3 regions of the Ureibacillus sp. FSL K6-3587 genome follow, and region 2 is predicted to be linked to each of the others. Evidence: riboswitches for the same ligand, from Rfam matches in the RefSeq annotation. Region 2 holds a riboswitch; each other region holds the start of a gene.
The links. A riboswitch is a leader RNA that binds a small molecule or an ion and turns the genes downstream of it on or off. The one in region 2 is predicted to bind cobalamin.
Positions count from the first base shown of each region.

Region 1: it holds a riboswitch for cobalamin, as region 2 does, so the genes downstream of both, NSS77_RS15815 (glutaredoxin) here and NSS77_RS06980 (ABC transporter substrate-binding protein) in region 2, are expected to answer to the same signal.
Region 3: it holds a riboswitch for cobalamin, as region 2 does, so the genes downstream of both, NSS77_RS15310 (energy-coupling factor ABC transporter permease) here and NSS77_RS06980 (ABC transporter substrate-binding protein) in region 2, are expected to answer to the same signal.

Region 1 covers NZ_CP151969.1:3,198,195-3,204,990, reverse strand. The annotation lists gene pxpA (5-oxoprolinase subunit PxpA) at 1-70, opposite strand, end outside; gene pxpB (5-oxoprolinase subunit PxpB) at 193-906, shown strand; gene NSS77_RS15820 (biotin-dependent carboxyltransferase family protein) at 903-1,847, shown strand; cobalamin riboswitch at 1,914-2,100, shown strand; gene NSS77_RS15815 (glutaredoxin) at 2,235-2,465, shown strand; gene nrdI (class Ib ribonucleoside-diphosphate reductase assembly flavoprotein NrdI) at 2,462-2,833, shown strand; partial or broken gene NSS77_RS15805 (ribonucleotide reductase N-terminal alpha domain-containing protein) at 2,830-3,432, shown strand; partial or broken gene NSS77_RS15800 (ribonucleotide-diphosphate reductase subunit beta) at 3,436-4,116, shown strand; gene NSS77_RS15795 (heme oxygenase) at 4,200-4,517, shown strand; gene NSS77_RS15790 (hypothetical protein) at 4,548-5,162, opposite strand; gene NSS77_RS15785 (dienelactone hydrolase family protein) at 5,450-6,082, shown strand; gene NSS77_RS15780 (23S rRNA methyltransferase) at 6,411-6,796, opposite strand, start outside.
Region 2 covers NZ_CP151969.1:1,417,889-1,424,684, forward strand. The annotation lists gene glmS (glutamine--fructose-6-phosphate transaminase (isomerizing)) at 1-349, shown strand, start outside; gene NSS77_RS06960 (hypothetical protein) at 666-1,220, shown strand; gene NSS77_RS06965 (hypothetical protein) at 1,452-1,976, opposite strand; gene NSS77_RS06970 (ABC transporter ATP-binding protein) at 2,007-2,795, opposite strand; gene NSS77_RS06975 (iron ABC transporter permease) at 2,792-3,820, opposite strand; gene NSS77_RS06980 (ABC transporter substrate-binding protein) at 3,827-4,816, opposite strand; cobalamin riboswitch at 4,978-5,164, opposite strand; gene NSS77_RS06985 (hypothetical protein) at 5,285-5,815, shown strand; cobalamin riboswitch at 5,985-6,182, shown strand; gene NSS77_RS06990 (ribonucleoside-diphosphate reductase subunit alpha) at 6,314-6,796, shown strand, end outside.
Region 3 covers NZ_CP151969.1:3,103,533-3,110,328, reverse strand. The annotation lists gene meaB (methylmalonyl Co-A mutase-associated GTPase MeaB) at 1-309, shown strand, start outside; gene NSS77_RS15330 (BrxA/BrxB family bacilliredoxin) at 411-857, shown strand; gene prli42 (stressosome-associated protein Prli42) at 1,087-1,179, opposite strand; gene mce (methylmalonyl-CoA epimerase) at 1,305-1,721, shown strand; gene NSS77_RS15315 (acyl-CoA carboxylase subunit beta) at 1,721-3,268, shown strand; cobalamin riboswitch at 3,483-3,662, shown strand; gene NSS77_RS15310 (energy-coupling factor ABC transporter permease) at 3,780-4,526, shown strand; gene NSS77_RS15305 (energy-coupling factor ABC transporter substrate-binding protein) at 4,528-4,821, shown strand; gene cbiQ (cobalt ECF transporter T component CbiQ) at 4,818-5,600, shown strand; gene NSS77_RS15295 (ABC transporter ATP-binding protein) at 5,602-6,456, shown strand; gene cobJ (precorrin-3B C(17)-methyltransferase) at 6,465-6,796, shown strand, end outside.

The DNA.
Region 1 (6,796 bases), 1.7 Mb from region 2:
CTTTTTGGTTGGCGAGCGTGTATCTTCCAAAATCCTCTCCGATATCACAATTCAAATCGACCCGGTTCACATCAATAACCTCCAATTTATTATTCCAGATACTCAATGGATTTATGGAAAAATATATCATAAAAAATGTGCTTTTGATATAATTCCTTTAATATTGATACAAATTGGAGGAAAGTAGCAAACATGGCCGTACAATTTAAACCACTGGGGGAAAGTGCTGTATTGGTCTATTTCGGAAATGCCATTTCAGAAGAGATCCATTTATCAATAAAAAAATTTCTTTCCCTTCTTGAAAAGGAGCCCTTCGATGGTCTGATAGAGGTTGTACCAAGTTATACGAATGTTTGTGTTTATTATGATGTAATGGCAGTGGATCAATGGGATATTGAAGGGCGCTCCCCGTACGAAAAAGTGGTCTCCCGGCTTCAAAGGCTGTTACAAAAAGAGATTGATTTGCCAAAGGAAAAAAACAGATTGGTTGAAATCCCTGTCTGTTACGGAGGAATCTATGGCCCGGATTTAACGGAAATTGCCCGAATTCACCATTTGTCTGAAAAAGAAGTCATTGAGATACATACAAAAAACGATTATCTTGTCTACATGTTGGGCTTTGCACCCGGATTTCCTTTTTTGGGCGGGATGGATGAAAGAATCGCAACTCCCCGCAAAGAAACACCCCGATTGAAAATCCCGGCCGGTTCTGTAGGGATTGCCGGAAAGCAAACAGGGATTTACCCCCTTGAAACACCTGGAGGGTGGCAAATCATTGGCCGCACCCCATTAAAATTGTTTCTTCCGGATCAAAACCCGCCAACGTTATTGCGGGCAGGAGACCGGATCCGTTTTGTCCCCATTACTGAAAAAGAGTTTATGGAATTAGAAGGTGAAAGGTCATGACGATGACAATACTGAAACCGGGTCTTTTAACGACGATCCAAGATTCAGGAAGAAGGGGTTTTCAGCAGTATGGCGTCATTGTTGGAGGGGCAATGGATACCCTCTCTTATCGCATGGGGGAAATGCTGTTACAGCAAGCGCCTTCTGCGGCACTGGAATTCACTTTAATCGGTCCGACGGTGAAATTTAATTGTGATGCGGTGTTTTGTTTGACAGGGGCCAATTTTCATCCGCTCTTGAATGAGAAACCATGCCGGATGTGGAAGCCGGTTTTTGCCGAAAAGGGCAGCATTTTAAAGCTGGGCTCCTGCAAAGATGGAGCAAGGGGCTATTTGCACATCAAAGGTGGAATTCAAGTCAAGAAAGTATTAAATAGTTACAGCACTTATATCCGTGCCGGGATAGGAGGATTTAAAGGCCGCCCTTTGCAAAAAGGAGACGAACTTCCAATTCCGGAATCGAAGCCAGTGCAAAAAGGGAAGTGGGGGATTCTTCCGGGAGATTGGTTGATTAAGAGTCGGGATGCGGAAATTCGGGTGGTAAAAGGGACGGAATATGATCGATTTGCGGAAAAAAGCAGGAATGCCTTCATCAATTGCATCTTTACGATTTCGAAAGATGCGGATCGCATGGGTTACCGTTTAATGGGGGATAGTCCACTAATTACGAAAGAACCTATCCAATTATTATCAGAGGCAGTCACCTTTGGAACCGTCCAAGTGCCTCCAAGCGGGCAGCCCATTATCTTAATGGCGGATTGTCAGACGACGGGCGGTTATCCTAAATTGGCTCAAGTGGTTTCCGTTGATTTGCCGAAACTCGCCCAACTTCAACCCTTTTCGAAAATACGCTTTCAACTCATTTCTTTGGAAGAGGCCCAAAAGTTGTACATTCAGCAGGAAAAAGCATTAAGACGATTGGAAATCATGCTTAAACATTAAGTTTTTCCAATTCCACTTGTATTTAACAAATCTGCATGTTACAATGTTACACGACAACACAATATATAGTATATTTGTTTATCAGGTTCTACTATATATAGTAGATTAAAAGGGAAATCAGTGAAAATCTGATGCTGTCCCCGCAACTGTAATTGCTGACGAAAAGTTCAAATCCACTGTGCCAATGGCATGGGAAGGGAACTTGTAGGATGATGCATGAGCCAGGAGACCTGCCTGATAAACGGAAATTGCTCATTTCTTCGGGGGCTAAGAAATGGAAGCAAAAGGTCCATTTCTTAGCGCCTGATTGTTTCCATTTCAAAGCCTTACCCGAAAAAGGGTATGGCTTATTTTTTTGTCATTGAATTGATGGAAAGGAGAAAGGATATGAAGTTATATTCCAAAAAAGTTTGTCCAAAGTGCATGTTGATGAAATTTGAGTTAAAGAAACTGGGTTTCGAAAGACAATATGAGGAAATAAACGTTGATTCCAATGAAGAAGCGAAAGAAAGATTATTGAAAGCCGGATTCTTTACTGTCCCGGTTATGGAAATTGACGGTGAGCTGATGGATGACATGGAAGAAGCTAAAAAAATCATCGGCATGATGAAGGTATGATCGCTTATGCCTCAAGAACCGGAAATGTGCGGTTTATCGTTCATCAATTAGGATTGCCGAACATTGAAATTCAAGAAGGGCTGATATTGGACGAACCCTTTTTGTTGTGCACTTATACCGATGGAATTGGGGAAGTGCCACCAATTGTAGAAGGGTTTTTAAAAAATAATGCCCACCTTTGCAAAGGAGTGGTGGCAAGCGGGAATTCCAATTTTGGTCATTCTTATTTTTGCCGTTCTGCAGATGTGATCAGTGAAACTTATGGCATCCCGATTGTTGAAAAGATTGAATTAAGGGGATTTCAAAAAAATTATCACGCCATTATGGAGTTTTATAAAAGAACGATACAAGGGGGGATTTTCAGATGAAAACATATTTAATGCTCAATAATGAAGTGTTGAATCACTATCGGCAAACGGGCCGCATCGACTTGGAGAAAGATCGGCAGGCCACCCGTCAATTTTTCTTCGAGTATATTCATCCCCGCATGCGCCAGTTTTCGGGCATAGAAGAAAAGGTTCGTTATTTAATAGAAGAAGGTTATTATGAGGAAGCTTTCTTGAAAAAGTATTCCATGGACTTTATCCGGCAAATATTTGAAATCGCCTATGCCTACCGGTTCCGTTTCCAAACGTTTATGAGCGCTAAAAAATTTTATGACAGCTACGCAATGAAAAGCCGGGATGGAAAGGAAATTTTAGAAACTTATGAAGATCGTATGAGCATTATTGCCCTTTATCTGGCGGATGGAAATGAACAAATGGCGGAAAAGGCGATCCGTGCCATCATGGAAGCTTTTCAACCGGCGACGCCAACTGCCCTGAACAGCGGGAAAAAAGCGCGGGGTGAATTGGTTAGCTGTTTCAAATTGTCGATGGATGATTCGATGAACAGCATTGCCGAAAACATTGGATATTGTCTGGAACTCTCAAGACTTGGCGGAGGAGTGGGGGTCAATTTGACGGATTTGAGGCCTTTTTCCTATATATTTACAACCCTTTGCAACAAAGACGAAATCGAAGAAATTTTTCAATGGGTGAAAGAAAATGGACATTTGCAGTATAAAGCGCAAAAAATTGCGGAAATTTATCAAGCCATTCAAGAACATGATCCGGTGAGTTTATGGAAAGCCATGTTTGCCTCTGTCATGCTCGAATCCTTCCTGTTCTATTCCGGATTTTTCTATCCGCTCTATCTGGGCGGACAAGGGATTTTGCGAAACAGCGCAGAGGTGATATCCCTCATATTGAGAGATGAATCGATTCATGGAGTGGCTGTCGGAATCTTTGCCCAAAATCTATTCAACCAATTTACGAAAGAACAGCAAGAATCATTAAAACAATGGGGTTATGAATTACTGCTGGAATTGTACGACAATGAATTGCAATACACAGATGAAATATACAGGGGAACCGGCCTGGAGGATGAAGTGAAGGCGTACATTCGCTATAACGGCAATAAAGCGTTGATGAATTTGGGCTTGGATACCATGTTTCCGGAGGAGGAAATCAACCCCATTGTAATGAACGGAATCCGAAATGAAGGATCCACATACGATTTCTTTTCCCAAAAAGGTTCCACGTATGCATTGGCAAAAGTGGAACCGATCACGGATGATACATTCCGTTTTGATTTTTTGGCAAATGAATAAAAGGGACGGATTGCGTATTCCATTAAACTATGTTAATAATGTAAATGATAGTTATTCTCAATAGAAAAAGGGGTTTGTTTTTTATGTATACAGTGACAAATCGCATCAAAGTTAAAAAAGGATTTGCGAAAAAAATGGCTCCACGATTTACACAACCTGGCCCATTATTGACATTCAAAGGTTTCAAGAAAGTGGAAGTATTGGTGAGCACCCAATTTGAAGATTATGATGAAATGAGTGTAGTCATGTATTGGGATACACTGGAAGACTTCCAGGCATGGAGAGAGAGCGATTCATTCAAAGAAGCGCATAAACGTCCTGCAGGCGGAAGCGAAGAGAGTCCTACAATCGACAATATTGTGGTGATTGCGGAAGTCGCTTCCACATTGGAAAACAATTAATATAATAATAACCAAATAAAAGAGCCATCTTCAGGAAGTGGATGGCTCTTTTGATTTATTCCGATATTCATTAAAAATTTTGTAGGCTTCATCAATGGCACGTTTTATCATTTTATCAAAGGAATTTGTGGAATTTAACTCTTTTACAGCCGCTTTCACGAATTTTGATTGATCCTCCAAAAAGGCTTGGAGATCTTCCTCCGACCCTAAATGCGCATCAAAGTAGATCCGTCGTTTATTCCGTTCAATCATATGGGTTAAATCGTATTTTGTCATCACTTGCAAAATCCATTTATTTAAACCTGTAGCCAGTAAAAGAGAAATGATATAATATAATAATTCGGGGCGATTTTTTCGAGCTTTTAATTGATTAAAATGAACATTTTCTTGAAGTGCATTTAGTATGACGAAATTCGAGGAGTAGTATAGGGTTTTTTCGGCTGAGTGAATGATGTTATATTTATCGGGAAGTAATAAAAGCCAAATATTAAAGGCGATAATCCATGCATCTATGATATTAAGTGCTCCCTCTTTTACAAGATGATTGCATTGATTATACTTTTTTGCCAGGTTATTAAAATTGTCGATATGATATTGCTCGATATATAATAAGCTGCGATCTACTGTAATTTCCCTATACAACATTGACACCCCTTTACTATGAAAATCGGTAAAATTTTCCCCGAAAGTGGTTGAAGGATAATTGATAAAATACTTCTAATCTTAGTTTACCAAATTAATTTTCAAATAATAGACAAATTTTTTAAAAATAATAAAAAAGATACATTTTATCGACATTTTTTGAAATATTATCATTGATTTCTAGTAAAACTTAAAAAGGGTTATCAACAAAATTAATGCAAAAATAATATGTTTTCATAAAATAAAGAAAATATAGTTGTATAGTAGGATATAAGTCGGGAGGAAATAAAATGCAATCAGTATTTACTTTTAAACATATCGAACCTAAAGTGGAAAGTAAACAAAGTCCAGCGATCTTTTTGTTCCATGGATTGGGCAGCGATGAGGAGGATTTGCTGCAAATTATCGGGGGCATTCAGGAGGTTTGCCATGTTTTCAGTTTAAGAGGTCCGATCACCCATGATCCCGGTTACGCCTTTTATACGTTTGAGGAAGAAGGAAAGCCGGTACAGGAAATTTTCGATAAAGTGGTGGCCGTCACCAAAGATTTTATTTTGCAAGCGATCGACGAATATCAATTGGATCCGGAGAAAATTTTTGTGGCAGGTTTTAATCAAGGTGCTGTGATCGCACAAACTTTATGTGTGGCAATGGGGAACCGGATTAAAGCATGTGCTGCATTGTCCGGATATTTGCCGGACTTTGTCAAAGATCAATATTATAAACAGAATATGACGGAGACGAAAATTTTCATTTCCCACGGGGAATATGATTATGACTACCCAATCGTTTGGAGTGAAAAAAGCAAAGCGTTTTTTGAGGAATATGGGGCAAAGGTGGTCTATAAAACATATCCTGTGGGCCATGGGGTTTCACCCGAAAACATGAATGATTTTATTCATTTTATTCTTGAACAAATATAATTAAAAGAGGCTGGGACAAAAGATAAAAAACACCATTTTCTCCCGGGAGAAAATGGTGTTTTTTTGATAATTGAAGAAAATTGATTTCCGTTCCGGGGACGCTTTCCGCGGGCCCGGCTCGAGCCTCCTCGGAGCTCAATCCTTCGCTCCTGCGGGGTCTCGAGAGGGCTCGTCGCAGGAAAGCTTTTGCTTTGCGACTAAGCGTGCGCGACAGGAGCACTCGCCCCGTCACTCCAATCAATTTTTTACAAAAATTCTTTTTGCAGCTCGTTCACTTTATTAGTTATGTCCCAGCCTCTTTTTGATGGGTGCACAGCATTGGCTCCATTCACATTTTTTCGCCCAAATAAATATCATAAAAGTAATGTAAAATATCTTCTCCTTTTTCATCCACCAATGTATCTTCTTTTAATTTCATTGTCACCGTTGTTTCGCCGGGAACCAGCTGATCCTCTTCAAATGTTAATGTAATCAAAATTTTTCCCGTAGTTGCAAGTTCTTCTTTTACTTCATCCGATAATTGCAAATAGTCGAAAAGAGGCTCTTTCCAAGTGCCCTTGATCAGCAATTGATGCTGATTTTGATTTTTTTCATATTCCCATTGGACATCACGTAGAATAGTTTTAAACAATTCTTCTACAGTAAAGGTTTCATCATTATATTCAATTTCAAATTCGCGCAATGAGTAAGCATCAACCGTTAAACCGCTTTTCG
Region 2 (6,796 bases):
TTCCTATATTCAGGCGGAAGGTTTTGCAGGCGGGGAGTTGAAGCATGGTACGATTGCGTTGATTGAAAAAGGAACGCCAGTCTTTGCCCTCGTTACACAAGCGCCAGTGGCATTGAATATCCGCGGAAACGTGAAAGAAGTGGTGGCGCGCGGGGCAAATGCATGCGTAATTTCCATGGAAGGACTGGATGAACACGATGACCGTCTGGTGATTCCGAAAGTTCATCCACTTCTAACACCGCTTGTTTCTGTCGTGCCGCTCCAATTCATCAGCTACTATGCGGCTCTTGAACGCGGCTGTGACGTCGACAAACCTCGTAACCTAGCAAAATCTGTAACGGTGGAATAAAATAACCGATACTTGCAGTATGTGAGTGATAATTAATGTTGTCACACAATTATTGAATAATGTCACTGATTTTTGCCTTGATACAGCATAAATGCTTGCTGTATCAAGGTTTTATTTTTTTGGTTACATTTCATTATCCTTTCTACATTGATATCCTGTTCTTTTCTGAGATATTGAATAACGCTGAAAAAGCCGATACATAGAATTTTCGATGGAGAATAGAGTGAAAAATTTTTAGTTCGGCCATGATTTCAGAGATTTTTCATTTTGTTTGGTTACGCTTATAGTCAATATCAAGATGAACAGGAGGAGCTTTATGAACTATTTGAAATTATTGATGGCACTAATTTTCTGTTTTGCACTGATTTGTACGTCTGGTCACATCGCATTTGCGGATGATGATTTTGGGGAGCATCATGAGCATTACGAATGGGGTTATGGCAAAAAAGAACATATAGACGACCGCTATGAAGATGCAGGAGAAATGATTGGCTGGGGGACGGTTATCACATTTGCAGTGGCTGGGTTAATATTTCCGATGAGAAGATTAACCAAACCGATGATTACGACATTTCCGTCAATTAAGCAAATCTATATATCGTTGACGAAATTTTTGGGTAAATACCACATACTGATTGGAATCGTCACGGTCCTTTTAAGTATCTGTCACGGCATTCTCATGTACCTTCATGAAGGAAGATTGGAAGATGAAGGGGTTAGTGGACTAGTATCAGCTATTGTGTTGGGAATAGCCGGTTTGATTGGGTTAATGTTATTTAACAATAAAAAGGTTAAGAGCTTACGAACAACACATATGACGTTAATCGCTGTTACAATGGTTATTGCTCTTTTCCATATTTTCATTTCCTAATACGAATTTTGTTGGGATCTGATTAATACGGGGACAACTGCTATGGATAAATTCCATTTATTACAATAAATTCATGTTCAGCTATTTGCACCAAATTTGCGCCGGTAGGATTGACCGAACTGCCTGAAAAGGGCGTACTTTTATACATTGTTTGTGACAAGATTAATGATAAGTCATAACCAAAAAGCCTTGATATAGCCAAATGCTTGCTGTATCAAGGCTTTTTCTTTGTCATTTTAGAATATAAGATTTGGTATGGAAAGGAATTTCTTTCACATCGTTGAGCTTGTTAACGTAAAGCGCCATGGCATGGGCAACATTGGAAAGAAGGCCTATAAACTGAAATAATAAATCGCTGACGGGTTTTTCTTTATGGACATGATGGAGGGCGCGGTAAACAATCTTTGCATCATTTCTTACCCGGTGCAAATGCATGGCTGCCTGACACCCTTGTGGGATGACGAAATGTTTCATTGCTTCGCCCACTTGCCCGCTATAATAGTCGTACCGCGAGCTTAACCATTCAACATCTTCTTTCGTGATGGCCAGATTGCCCCGTACAGAACCATTGGCGTGATACGTTAATTGTTGCAGATGAATGAGATCATCTTTTATGATTTGCTCAGGCTCTTTGGTTAAATAGGGAATCACCATGCCAATGCTGACGGTTAATGCATCCGAAAGCACTTCATAATCCACTTTGCAGCTTTTCTCCCTCATATAGGTATAACAAATATAACGCAAATCTTTTTTCATTGAATATCACTCTCCTAATAAATAATCAGATTATGTTAATACATCAAAAGGAATCATCTGCTTCTTCTTCATTAAAGGTTCTTGATAAATGATGGATTTCACCTGAAATGTTTTGGCAATATTTTCGGTATTTAACGCGTCAGAAGGGGCATTATAAGCCACAAACTTTCCATCTTTTAAAAAAATACATTGGTCACAAATGCGGGTAGCTAAATTGATATCATGAATGGCTGCTATGACCGTTTTTCCTTCCTGTACGAGAGAATGAAGAATGTCCGTTACAATGACTTGATAGTAAATATCTAAGTCAGAAGTCGGTTCATCTAATAGTAAAATATCTGTTTCTTGAGCAATGGCTTTTGCTAAATAGACAAGCTGCCGTTCTCCTCCAGATAAAGAAGGGACAAATCGATGTTTCAAATGGCTGATGCCGACTTGCTCCAACGCTTTTTTGACGGCCAGCTGATCGGTTTTCATCCAGCGGGAAAACCGTTTTTTGTGTGGATAACGCCCCATTTCGACCACTTGTTGCACAGTAAAATTCGTCTCTAATGTGGTCGTTTGGGGCATATAGGTGATGCGTTTGGCGATTTCCATAGGTTTCAGCTGTCGAAGGGACCGATTAAAAATTTTAATGTCTCCGCTATCAATCCGATTAATGCCGGCCAAACATTTTAATAAGGTAGATTTTCCCGTTCCATTCGGTCCAATGAGGGCAATAAACTTCCCTTTTTCAACAGTGAAGGAAAGGTTATTAAAAATGGTTCGGGCATTCCGATGAAAGGTTAAAGATTGAATTTCAAGAGCCGCTTCATTCATAAAAGTCCCTCCATTTTTTTCTGGCGCAATATTAAGAAAATAAAATATGGAGCACCTAAGAATGCAGTAATGATCCCAATTTGAATTTCAGCTGGGCGAATAACGAGGCGCGCGATTAAGTCAGCCAATGTTAAAAATAATGCACCACCTATCAGACTGGTTGGTATCAAATAACGATGGGTTGGCCCAATCAACAAGCGAATCATATGAGGAACAATTAAGCCGACAAATCCGATGGCGCCAGTCAAAGAGACGCAAACCCCTGTTAATAAAGAAGCGCTAATTAATAAAATGGTGCGTGTCCGTTGCACATGGATGCCCAAGTTTTTCGCTTCCTCTTCCCCAAGCAATAAAATATCCAACTGCTTGCGGTAGCTGAATATGAGAATATTGCAAAGGATAAAAGGGAGGATTAACAGCTTTACATCATCCCAATCCCGTCCATTTAAATTGCCCATAAGCCAGTATAGAATTTGCTGCAATTGGCCGTAGCTCGCGTATGTAATAATAAGAGAACTGCAAGCGGAAATGAACGAACTGATGGCGACCCCTGTTAAAAGAAGAGTTAACATGGATGTTTTGCCGTTTGATGTAGAAATGATATAGACAAGAAGCAAAGTGAGGAGAGCCCCTAAAAAACCAAAGACAGGAACAAAAAAGGTACTGATATGGGATAATCCAAAATAAATAGCAATGACTCCTCCTAAAGAGCCTCCTGATGAGATGCCAATGATGCCCGGTTCTGCCATCGGATTGCGGAATAAGCTTTGCATGACCACCCCACACACAGCTAAACTGGCACCAACAATGCTTGCTACAATGACACGTGGCAAGCGAATATAAAGCAAAATCTGTTCAAAGGTAGAGTCCGTTTCAAAATAGAAAAAAGGAAGTTTAGCCAAAAAAACTTGAACGGTTTCAAAAAGGGGAATCGTCACGCCACCGAAACTCGTGGCGATGACGATACTGAATAGAAATAATATAAAACTGGCGATAAAAAAGACGGGCATTTTCAGTTGCTTCATCTTTTGTTACTCCTTAGATAAAATCGCAGCCATTTCTTCTGCTCCTTCGATTACATAGTGGGAGGCAGTGGTTACATTGGCGCTGTCTAGCACATAAATCTTATTGTTTTTAATAGCTGGCACGTCTTTTAGTGCAGGGTCTTTTTTCCATTCTGTTACGAAAGCCGGCTCCCCATTGTTTGTAGTAGACCCCCAGGCAGTTGTAAAAATCACATCTGGTTTTAATTGAACCAATACCTCTTTTGAAATTTCCGGGTAGTCAGGGTAGGATTCGCCTACAATCCCTGCTTCCGATACAACATTAATTCCGCCGGCTAATTTAATCATTTCACCGATTGTGGTATTGTCTGTCACACTGGAGGAGTATTCCGTGTAATAAAGAACGCGGGGTTTATTTTCTTTTTTGTCCGCTTTTTCTTTTAATGCATCGATTCGTTTTTGAATATCCGCGATTAAGTTATTCGCTTTTTCTTGTTCTCCGACAATTTTCCCCAGCGTTTCAACGGTTTTTAAAATACCTTCAAAGGAAGTGTCATCGATGACTTGGAATGTTGTAATTCCGGCATTTTCTAATTGATTCAATACATCTGGATTAACGTAAGAAGGAATAATCACCAAATCTGGCTTTAATGCTAAAATTTGCTCGGCTGTTACGGTTTCAAATTTCGTTTCAATTGAATCGGTTTTGCCTGCAACATTGGAAATCGCTGGATCACTAGAAATCGCTGTGACGCCTACAAGATTTTCAGAAGGTACTAAATCCACCAGCAATTCATCGACAGCTAAAGCAGTCGAAACAATACGTTTCGGTTTTTCCGAAATGGTAATTTCCTTACCACGGCCATCTGTCACCGTCAGCGGATAAGCCGATTGTTTAGCTTGTTCGGATGGTTGATTTGTCGAATTTTCATCATCATTGTTGGCAGTATCGGTATTACAAGCTGTTAAAAATAATAAAAGCAATATGGGTAGTAGCAATTTGGTGAATTGATTCATCACAAATCTCCTTTTCTATAAAATTTTTTATATGTTTAGTGTGGCCACACATTAAACCAAAATAAAAAGCCTGTATCCCAAGTGGGAATACAGGCGTGAAAGCGTTAAAAAGCACAAAAAAGCATGACTTGCTTGCACCCGTTCTTTTCCCACCCGAAAAGACGTTTGCAAAGTGTTTAAGCAGGCTTCCTGACTCGGACTTCCTCTTACTCCTAACCCTTCCCGAATGTAACATTCAGTGGTTATTGTTAGTTTCATCCATCCTCACAGTAGCGGGGGCTGTACTAGATTTTCACTAGTTTTCCTTTTACCTCTTCCAAGAAGAGCACTTAAACACCCTCGATATGAAATTAACTATAATCTAGCATAAATCATTTAATAAATGCAATAGTATAACAAAACTTTACATGATTGCACCACATCGGATATACTAATCAGCAGTTTTTCTTTTTGGGAGGGAAGATATCTATGGCAAAAGACTGGCGTTATATTAGTTATCCGTTTATGCGGGAGAAAAGTTGCTTGGTAGATTATGAAATTATGACAGACAGCTTAACGACAAAAATAGGAGATTGCATAAGTGTAAGCAAAAATGAACATAAGTTTGAAGAAATCACTCAAATTTTAAGAAAAATCCAACCGCTAGCTTATCATGCAAATGGATCTGTAAGAGGGCGTTTAGCGATTACAGAAGAAAATTTAATGTGGCTGGAATCTGTATATGATGATTTTGTCGAACGAGCAGGCGAGACAAATAAGCAATTCGTTTTGCCACAAGGTTCTGAGTTGGCGACGCGATTGCATATTTGTCGAAGTGAAGCGAAAAAGAGCTATCGTGCTTTACACAAAGTAAGCGAAGAGAGAGAAGTGCCGGAAATTTTATTTCAGTTTTTAGGACTTTTAGCGAATGTATTTTTTGTACTGGCAATCGAAGCGAATAAATTAACTAAAACCGAAGAAATCCCTTTTATCAGCAAATCTTATGGAAAAACTAAATAAATAGTTTATAGATAGCCCAAATTTATATATATATGGCAAGTTAGTTAAGAGAATACTAGATGAAAACGATTTGTAAATATTTTAGATTTACTTTTTAAGATTGTAAGCATGAATTTTATATGATAACATACACTATATATTGTGTAGTTTAAAATTTAATAACACAAAATGTTGAGTATAAAGTTATGGTGGTAATTTTTAATACCTTAATAGGGAATCCAGTGAGAATCTGGAGCTGCCCCCGCAACTGTAAGTGTGGACGAATTAGCAAACCACTGTATCGATTTACTGAAAGGTGACGATACGGGAAGGGCTATAGTAGGAGGATACACGAGCCAGGAGACCTGCCATACTTTGTAGTTTCTATTCTTCGGGGTGTGAGAAGGAGAAACGATAGGAAAAGATATATTTTACATATGTTTTATTTCTGTCGTATTCTTCCTTTTTCCGTCTATTCCCCGAGAATGACGGATTTTTTATTTTTAGGGAGGAATTAAGGTGACAAGAAATCAAAGTATTGAACAGGAAACACTTTCTGAATTCATCGATCGTATTTTTAATGATTTCAAGTTGGCATCAGACCAATACAAAGAGAAGATTCGAAAAGCAGGAGTAACCAATCCATTCGATGAGAGAGATGCAGATCTTTTAATTAAGTATGCTCTTGAAAATATTGATGAAGCAAATACAGAATGGACCTATATTGCAGCAAGAATTTTTTTACAAAATCTTTATTATAAAGCAGCAAGAAACAGAGGATATGAATTTAATCATAATCGTACTTATGGATCGTTTTATGATTTGATTCGGATATTGACCGAAAAAGGAATCTATTCCGAAAAGTTATTAATGAAATATACAAAACAAGACATTGAGTATTTTGAATCATTTATTGAACCTAAACATGATTTGTTATTTACATATCCAGCTATTCTATCTTTGGCAACCCGTTATTTAGCAACGGATTATGAGAAAAATGTT
Region 3 (6,796 bases), 1.7 Mb from region 2:
CAACCATCCACTCCTGGTTGGGAATCCCAGGCCCTTGCCGTCTCTTCCTATGAAAAAACCGGATTAAAAGAAGTTTGGGAAATGATATTATCCTTCGAAAAACAAATGAAGGAATCCGGTTATTGGTATACGAGAAGAAGGGAACAGACTAGCGATTGGTTCTATTCCATGATTCATGACCATTTAATCGATTCGTTTTTCGGAAAGAAAGAAAACAAAGAATTGGTCAAGCAATTGGAAGAAGAAATTTTGCAAGGAAAACTGACGGTTACTCAAGGAATTCATCAATTATTTCCGGATTTTGGGTGATATTAAACCGTAATCCATGGAAAGATCATTTCAGTTCTTCCTTTTCTTATTTGCAATGACCTCTTTAGTCCTCTATGCTAAAATGTATAGTTGAAAGGAGAATGAATGACATGATGGATTACGATTTATTTATGCAGGAAATTATCAGAACAGCCCGTGCGGAAATAGAGAGTGCGGGATATGAGCAATTAAGAACGCCTGAAGAGGTGGAAAAAGCCTTTGCACGTCCTGGAACAACCCTTGTCATGATCAACTCTGTATGCGGTTGCGCGGGTGGCATCGCCCGTCCAGCGGCAGCAAATGCAATTCATTACGATAAACGCCCTGATCATCTAGTGACCGTTTTCGCGGGACAAGATAAAGAAGCGACAGCAGCGGCACGTGCGCATTTCGGTGAAGAGCATATCCCTTCATCCCCGGCTTTTGTTCTATTAAAAGACGGCAAAGTGGTGGCGGATATCGGCCGTCATGAGATTGAAGGGCATGATGTAATGTCTGTCATTACCAATTTGCAGGCTTATTTTGAGGAATATTGCGACGAAGTCTAATGTAACAATTAAAGAATCCGCATACTAAATGTTCTTAATAATAGTATTGCGGATTCTGCATTTTGTAATTTTTCTTGAAAAAGCGTCCTCTATTTTCAGAAATCATATAATTTTATTATTTTACGGAAATTTTTTAAATAGATCTGTTATGATACAGTATAAAGATGGTTGAGGAAAATTTTTTTGAAATAAAAAATAGCGATTACTGACTTGTAATCGCTACCGGTTATTAGAAAAATGACAATCCGAATGCCAATGTTGAGAGTAACATAATTGCAATCATCGCATATACGACCACTTTTTGAATTTTTTTATTGCTCATTTTCTCGCTCTCTCCTTTTTTTCATATTTTTAGTTTATCAAATTTGAAAAATTTCTCAAGTACGTAGCGTAATTTTCGCAAATTCGTTACAATAGGTTATGTACTATAACAGAAGGGGTGTCATCATGGAAAATATCGATCATATAGGTATAGCCGTCAAAAACCTAGACGAATCAGTGAAATATTATACTGAAGTGTTAGGTTTAAAACTAGAAAGAATCGAAGAGGTTCCAACACAAAATGTGCGTGTGGCATTCATTGATGCCGGTAACGTCCATATTGAATTGTTGCAACCGTTAAGCGAAAAAGGAGCAATTTATAATCATATTGAAAAACGCGGCGAAGGAATTCAGCACATTTGTTTCAAAGTTGATAATATTCGCGAAAAAATGGCGGAATTAAAAGAAAAGGGAGTACGTCTTCTTTCTGAAGAACCAATTCCAGCTGCCGGTGGGGCAGAAGCATGTTTCATTCATCCAAAAGACAGTTTTGGAGTTTTATATGAACTATATGAAAAAAGTGGAAAAGGGGTTAATGAATAATGGACATGTTAGACAAAATTGATGAAATGTATGACCGAAAAAGAGAGATTTATTTAGGCGGTGGCGACAAACGTATTGCCAAACAGCATGAAAAAGGAAAACTTACTGCCCGCGAACGTATTGAATTATTGCTGGATGAAGGCACATTCGTGGAAATTAATCCTTTCATCGAGCACCGTGTAACGGATTTCGGCTTGGGCGAACAAAAAGGACCTGGTGACGGGGTTGTAACAGGTTATGGTAAAGTCAATGGACGCCCTGTATACTTATTTGCTCAGGATTTCACAGTGTTTGGTGGAGCACTAGGTGAAATGCATGCGAAAAAAATTGCGACAGTGATGGATTTGGCTGCTAAAAACGGTGCGCCATTCATCGGTATCAACGACTCTGGTGGTGCCCGCATCCAAGAAGGGGTACTTTCATTGGACGGATATGGTCATATTTTCTATCGCAACTCCATTTATTCCGGAGTGATTCCGCAAATTTCCGTCATCATGGGTCCTTGTGCTGGTGGGGCAGTATATTCTCCAGCGATTACAGACTTTATTTTAATGGTGGATAAAACATCCCAAATGTTCATTACAGGACCAAAAGTAATTGAAGCGGTAACAGGAGAAAAAATTTCGTCAGAAGATTTAGGCGGTTCAAAAGTGCATAACTCCATCAGCGGTAACGCTCATTTCCGTGCACCATCCGAAGAAGAAGCAATCCAACAAATCAGAAGATTGTTAAGCTACTTACCGCAAAGCTATAAAGAAAAAGCACCTCGCTTGCCACGTCCGGAAGGCGATGATTGGCGTCCTGAATTAATTGACGTTGTGCCAATCGAACCAACTCGTCCATATGATGTGCGTAAAGTGGTGGAACAAGTGGTGGATGAAGGTTCCTTCATGGAAGTGCATTCAGAATTTGCAAAAAACATCGTTGTTGGATTTGCACGCATTGGAGGTTATTCAGTAGGGCTTGTATGTAACCAGCCTAAAGCTTTAGCTGGAGGACTTGATATCGATTCATCCGACAAAGCGTCCAGATTCATTCGCACTTGCGATGCATTCAATATTCCAATCATTACATTTGAAGACGTGTCAGGATTCTTCCCAGGCGTTAAACAAGAACATGGCGGTATCATCCGTCACGGTGCAAAAATCTTGTATGCTTATTCTGAAGCAACAGTGCCAAAAATTACGGTCATTTTACGTAAAGCATACGGCGGTGCATACGTGGCATTGAACTCTAAATCCATCGGTGCCGACCTTGTATTTGCTTGGCCAAATGCAGAAATCGCTGTAATGGGTGCTGCTGGTGCGGCAAATATCATTTTTGCAAACGAAATTGCCAATTCCCCAGATCCAGAAAAAACACGCCAAGAAAAAATTGAAGAATATAAAGAAAAATTCGCAAATCCTTACGTTGCTGCTTCACTTGGAATGGTGGATGACGTCATCGATCCAAGAGAAACGCGCATTAAGTTAATTCAAGGATTAGAAATGCTTGAAAATAAAGAAGAATCAAGACCTAAGAAAAAACACGGAAATATTCCACTATAATCCAATGAATACGAACATTTGTAGTACAAGCAATCCCGGTTTGTACTACTTTTTTCTAAAAATTTTAAATAGGTTATCTATTTTGATACAAAAGAAAGCAAAAATCTTAATTTTGTAATGGCTGAAAGAAAAAATGAGTTGTCAAATTTTTAATTCTATTTACAAAGATATAGAAATTTTTGAATTTATATGCTACAATGCAATTAAATTTCAACAATTGAATATTCCATACGGTGCTAATGAAAATTAGCTTAATAGGGAAACTAGTGAAAATCTAGTGCGGTCCCGCCACTGTGAAGAGGAGCTCAAAATCAAATGCCACTGTGAAAATGGGAAGGCGATTTTGGAGCGATGAATCTAAGCCAGGAGACCTGCCGTATGGAGTGGATGGTAGTGTCCTACGAGGATAGGTACACGAATAGGCATGATTGGATTATTATGTCTTATTGTGGGACACTGCTAGTTTGGCAGTGTTTTTTTATTTTCAAATTTTCATTTTAGGAGGAATTTTATGAAAGTCTCAATCAAAATACTTTACTTTCTAGTAGTATTATTAATCATTCCTAATACAGCTTTTGCTATGCATATCATGGAAGGTTTTTTACCAATCAAGTGGGCAATATTTTGGTGGCTCCTTACATTCCCTTTTTTAATCATTGGATTAAAGAAAATGAGTAGTTTAGTAAAGAGAAATGCTGAGACGAAGTTATTACTAGGTTTATCGGGTGCATTCACTTTTGTATTATCCGCATTAAAGATTCCTTCGGTTACTGGAAGTTGTTCTCATCCTACGGGTGTTGGGTTAGGAACCGTATTATTTGGACCATTTGTAATGAGTGTTTTAGGTACCATCGTGTTATTATTCCAATCATTATTATTAGCCCATGGAGGTTTAACAACGCTTGGCGCCAATGCGTTTTCGATGGCGATTGCTGGACCTTTTATCGCCTATGGAGTATTTAAAGGCTTCAATAGGATCGGTTTGCCCTTTACTCTAGCAGTTTTCTCAGCAGCAACATTGGCAGATTTAGGTACATATGTCATTACATCTATTCAACTTGCACTAGCCTTTCCATCTGAAGTTGGTGGAATTTTCGCTTCATTTGTAAAGTTTGCTGGCGTATTCGCTGTTACACAGGTACCATTAGCAATTATTGAAGGATTGATTTCAGTAATGGTGATGAATTTCTTATTGAAATACAACGAAAGAGAATTAAAGTTACTTCAAGTACTAAAGAAACCTCAGGAGGTGAAGTAAGATGTTAAAAAAGAATATGCTTTTATTAGTTTTGATCATTTTTTTAATGATTGTCCCGCTGATTTTCAATGGAAATGCAGAATACGGCGGTGCAGACGGAGAAGCGGAAGAATTAATTACAGCACTGAACCAATCCTATGAACCATGGTTTTCAAGTATTTGGGAGCCTCCTAGTGGTGAAATAGAAAGTTTATTATTCGTACTACAAGGAGCAATCGGTGCAGGGTTCATTGGTTACTTTATAGGATATATGCGAGGCCGGAATAGGGGCGGAAATGCAGAGATACAGAAATGAGAATGTTAGAATATTTCGCTTATCAATCACCTTTAAGAAATAAACACCCAATCGAAAAAATGGGATTTTCTCTTATTCCATTAATATTGAATATCGTATTTCAAAATGTTCTTACATCCATATTCATATTTTGCATCATGACAGTTATTACTTTAATAATCGGAAAAGTTCCGATTCGTCTATATTTGAAGTTATTGCTTATTCCAGTGGTATTTCTAATTTCAAGTATACTAGTCATTTTACTCAATTTTTCAACTAACCCTATAGAAGGTGCCATTTTTCAATCTATTATTGGTCCCGTCACGATTTCAATTTCGATAACGAGTGTTGAAAAGGCATTGATGCTATTTGTTGTTGCTTTATCGAGTATTAGTTGTTTGTATTTTTTAATTTTATCTACGACGATTCAAGATTTTCTATATGGATTAAGGTGTTGTAAAGTACCAACTACTTTATTGGATTTAATTGCATTAATGTATCGATTTATATTTATATTTCTTGATTCCAGCAGGACAATCTATCTTGCACAAATAGCAAGGTTAGGTCACAGTTCTTTATTAAATTCTATCAAATCAATTGGACTTATAATCAGTGCTTTGTTTATTAAGGTATTTCAAGAAATGAAAGACTTAAATAATGCGATAAATGCAAGAAGTGTAGATGGATATTCAGCAGTCATTTCAAGAGAACTTCATTTTTCAACAAGTAGTTGGATATTTACGTTGTTAGTGAATTTGTTCATTATCGTCTTTTATTTCACCGTTGGGAGAGTTGGTTAAAATGAATACTCCTTTGTTTGAATTGAAAGAAGTTTCTTATACCTATGAAGATGGAACAGAAGCTTTACAAAAAATAAATTTACAAATTGATCAAGGAAAAAAAATTGCTTTGTTAGGTAGTAATGGAGCAGGGAAATCCACTTTAATATTGCATTTAAATGGTTTATTAAAACCAACCTCCGGAACAATTTATTTTAAAGGACAACCATTATCCTATTCAAAAAAAGAATTGTTAAATGTTAGACGCAAGGTTGGAATTGTTTTTCAAAATCCAGAAACCCAGTTGTTTAATGGAACTGTTTGGGATGATATTGCCTATGGGCCATTAAATTTACATCTAGCAGAACAGGAACGAAAGTCGTTGATAGAGAAAGCAATTAATCAAACAGACGTTGAATCATTATTAGATAAACCGATTCACTTTTTAAGTGTTGGGCAAAAAAAGCGAGTTTCCATCGCTGGAGTTCTTGCTATGGATCCTGAAGTCATCATATTAGATGAGCCGACTGCATCTTTAGATATTTATTACACAAGGAAAATACGAAAATTGTTAAACGAACTTCATTGTGACGGGAGAACACTCATTCTTTCTACTCATGATATTGACTTTGCTTATGAATGGGCTGACGAAGTCGTTGTGATGCATCATGGAGAAATGTTATATCACGGTGCTTTTTATCGTTTGTTTGAAGAAAACAAGGACATTGTGAAAAAAGCAAATTTAGAAACATCCATAATATTCGAAATTGCGCAAATGATGAAAATGCAAGGACTCATTTCAAAACTAGATGATGTACGTTCAAAAGAAAAAGTAATAGATGTTCTTCATGATTGCTTCATGAAGGCAAAGAATTAAAAGGGGTGATGAGTTTGAAGGGAAAGCTTTACATTGTCGGATTTGGTCCAGGTGATGCTAATCACATTACCTATCGTGCAGTTGAAGCAATCAAGGCTAGTGATACAATCATTGGCTATAAAACTTACGTCGAGCTAATTAAAGATTTATTAGATTCCAAACAACAAATTATTAGTACAGGGATGACAGAGGAAGTATCACGAGCACAAGCGGCAATAAAACTTGCTGAAGCGGGGCACCATGTGTCGGTCATTTCAAGTGGTGATTCAGGTGTATACGGTATGGCTGGTTTAATTTATGAAGTGCTCATTGAACAAGGGTGGAATAAAGAAACCGGGGT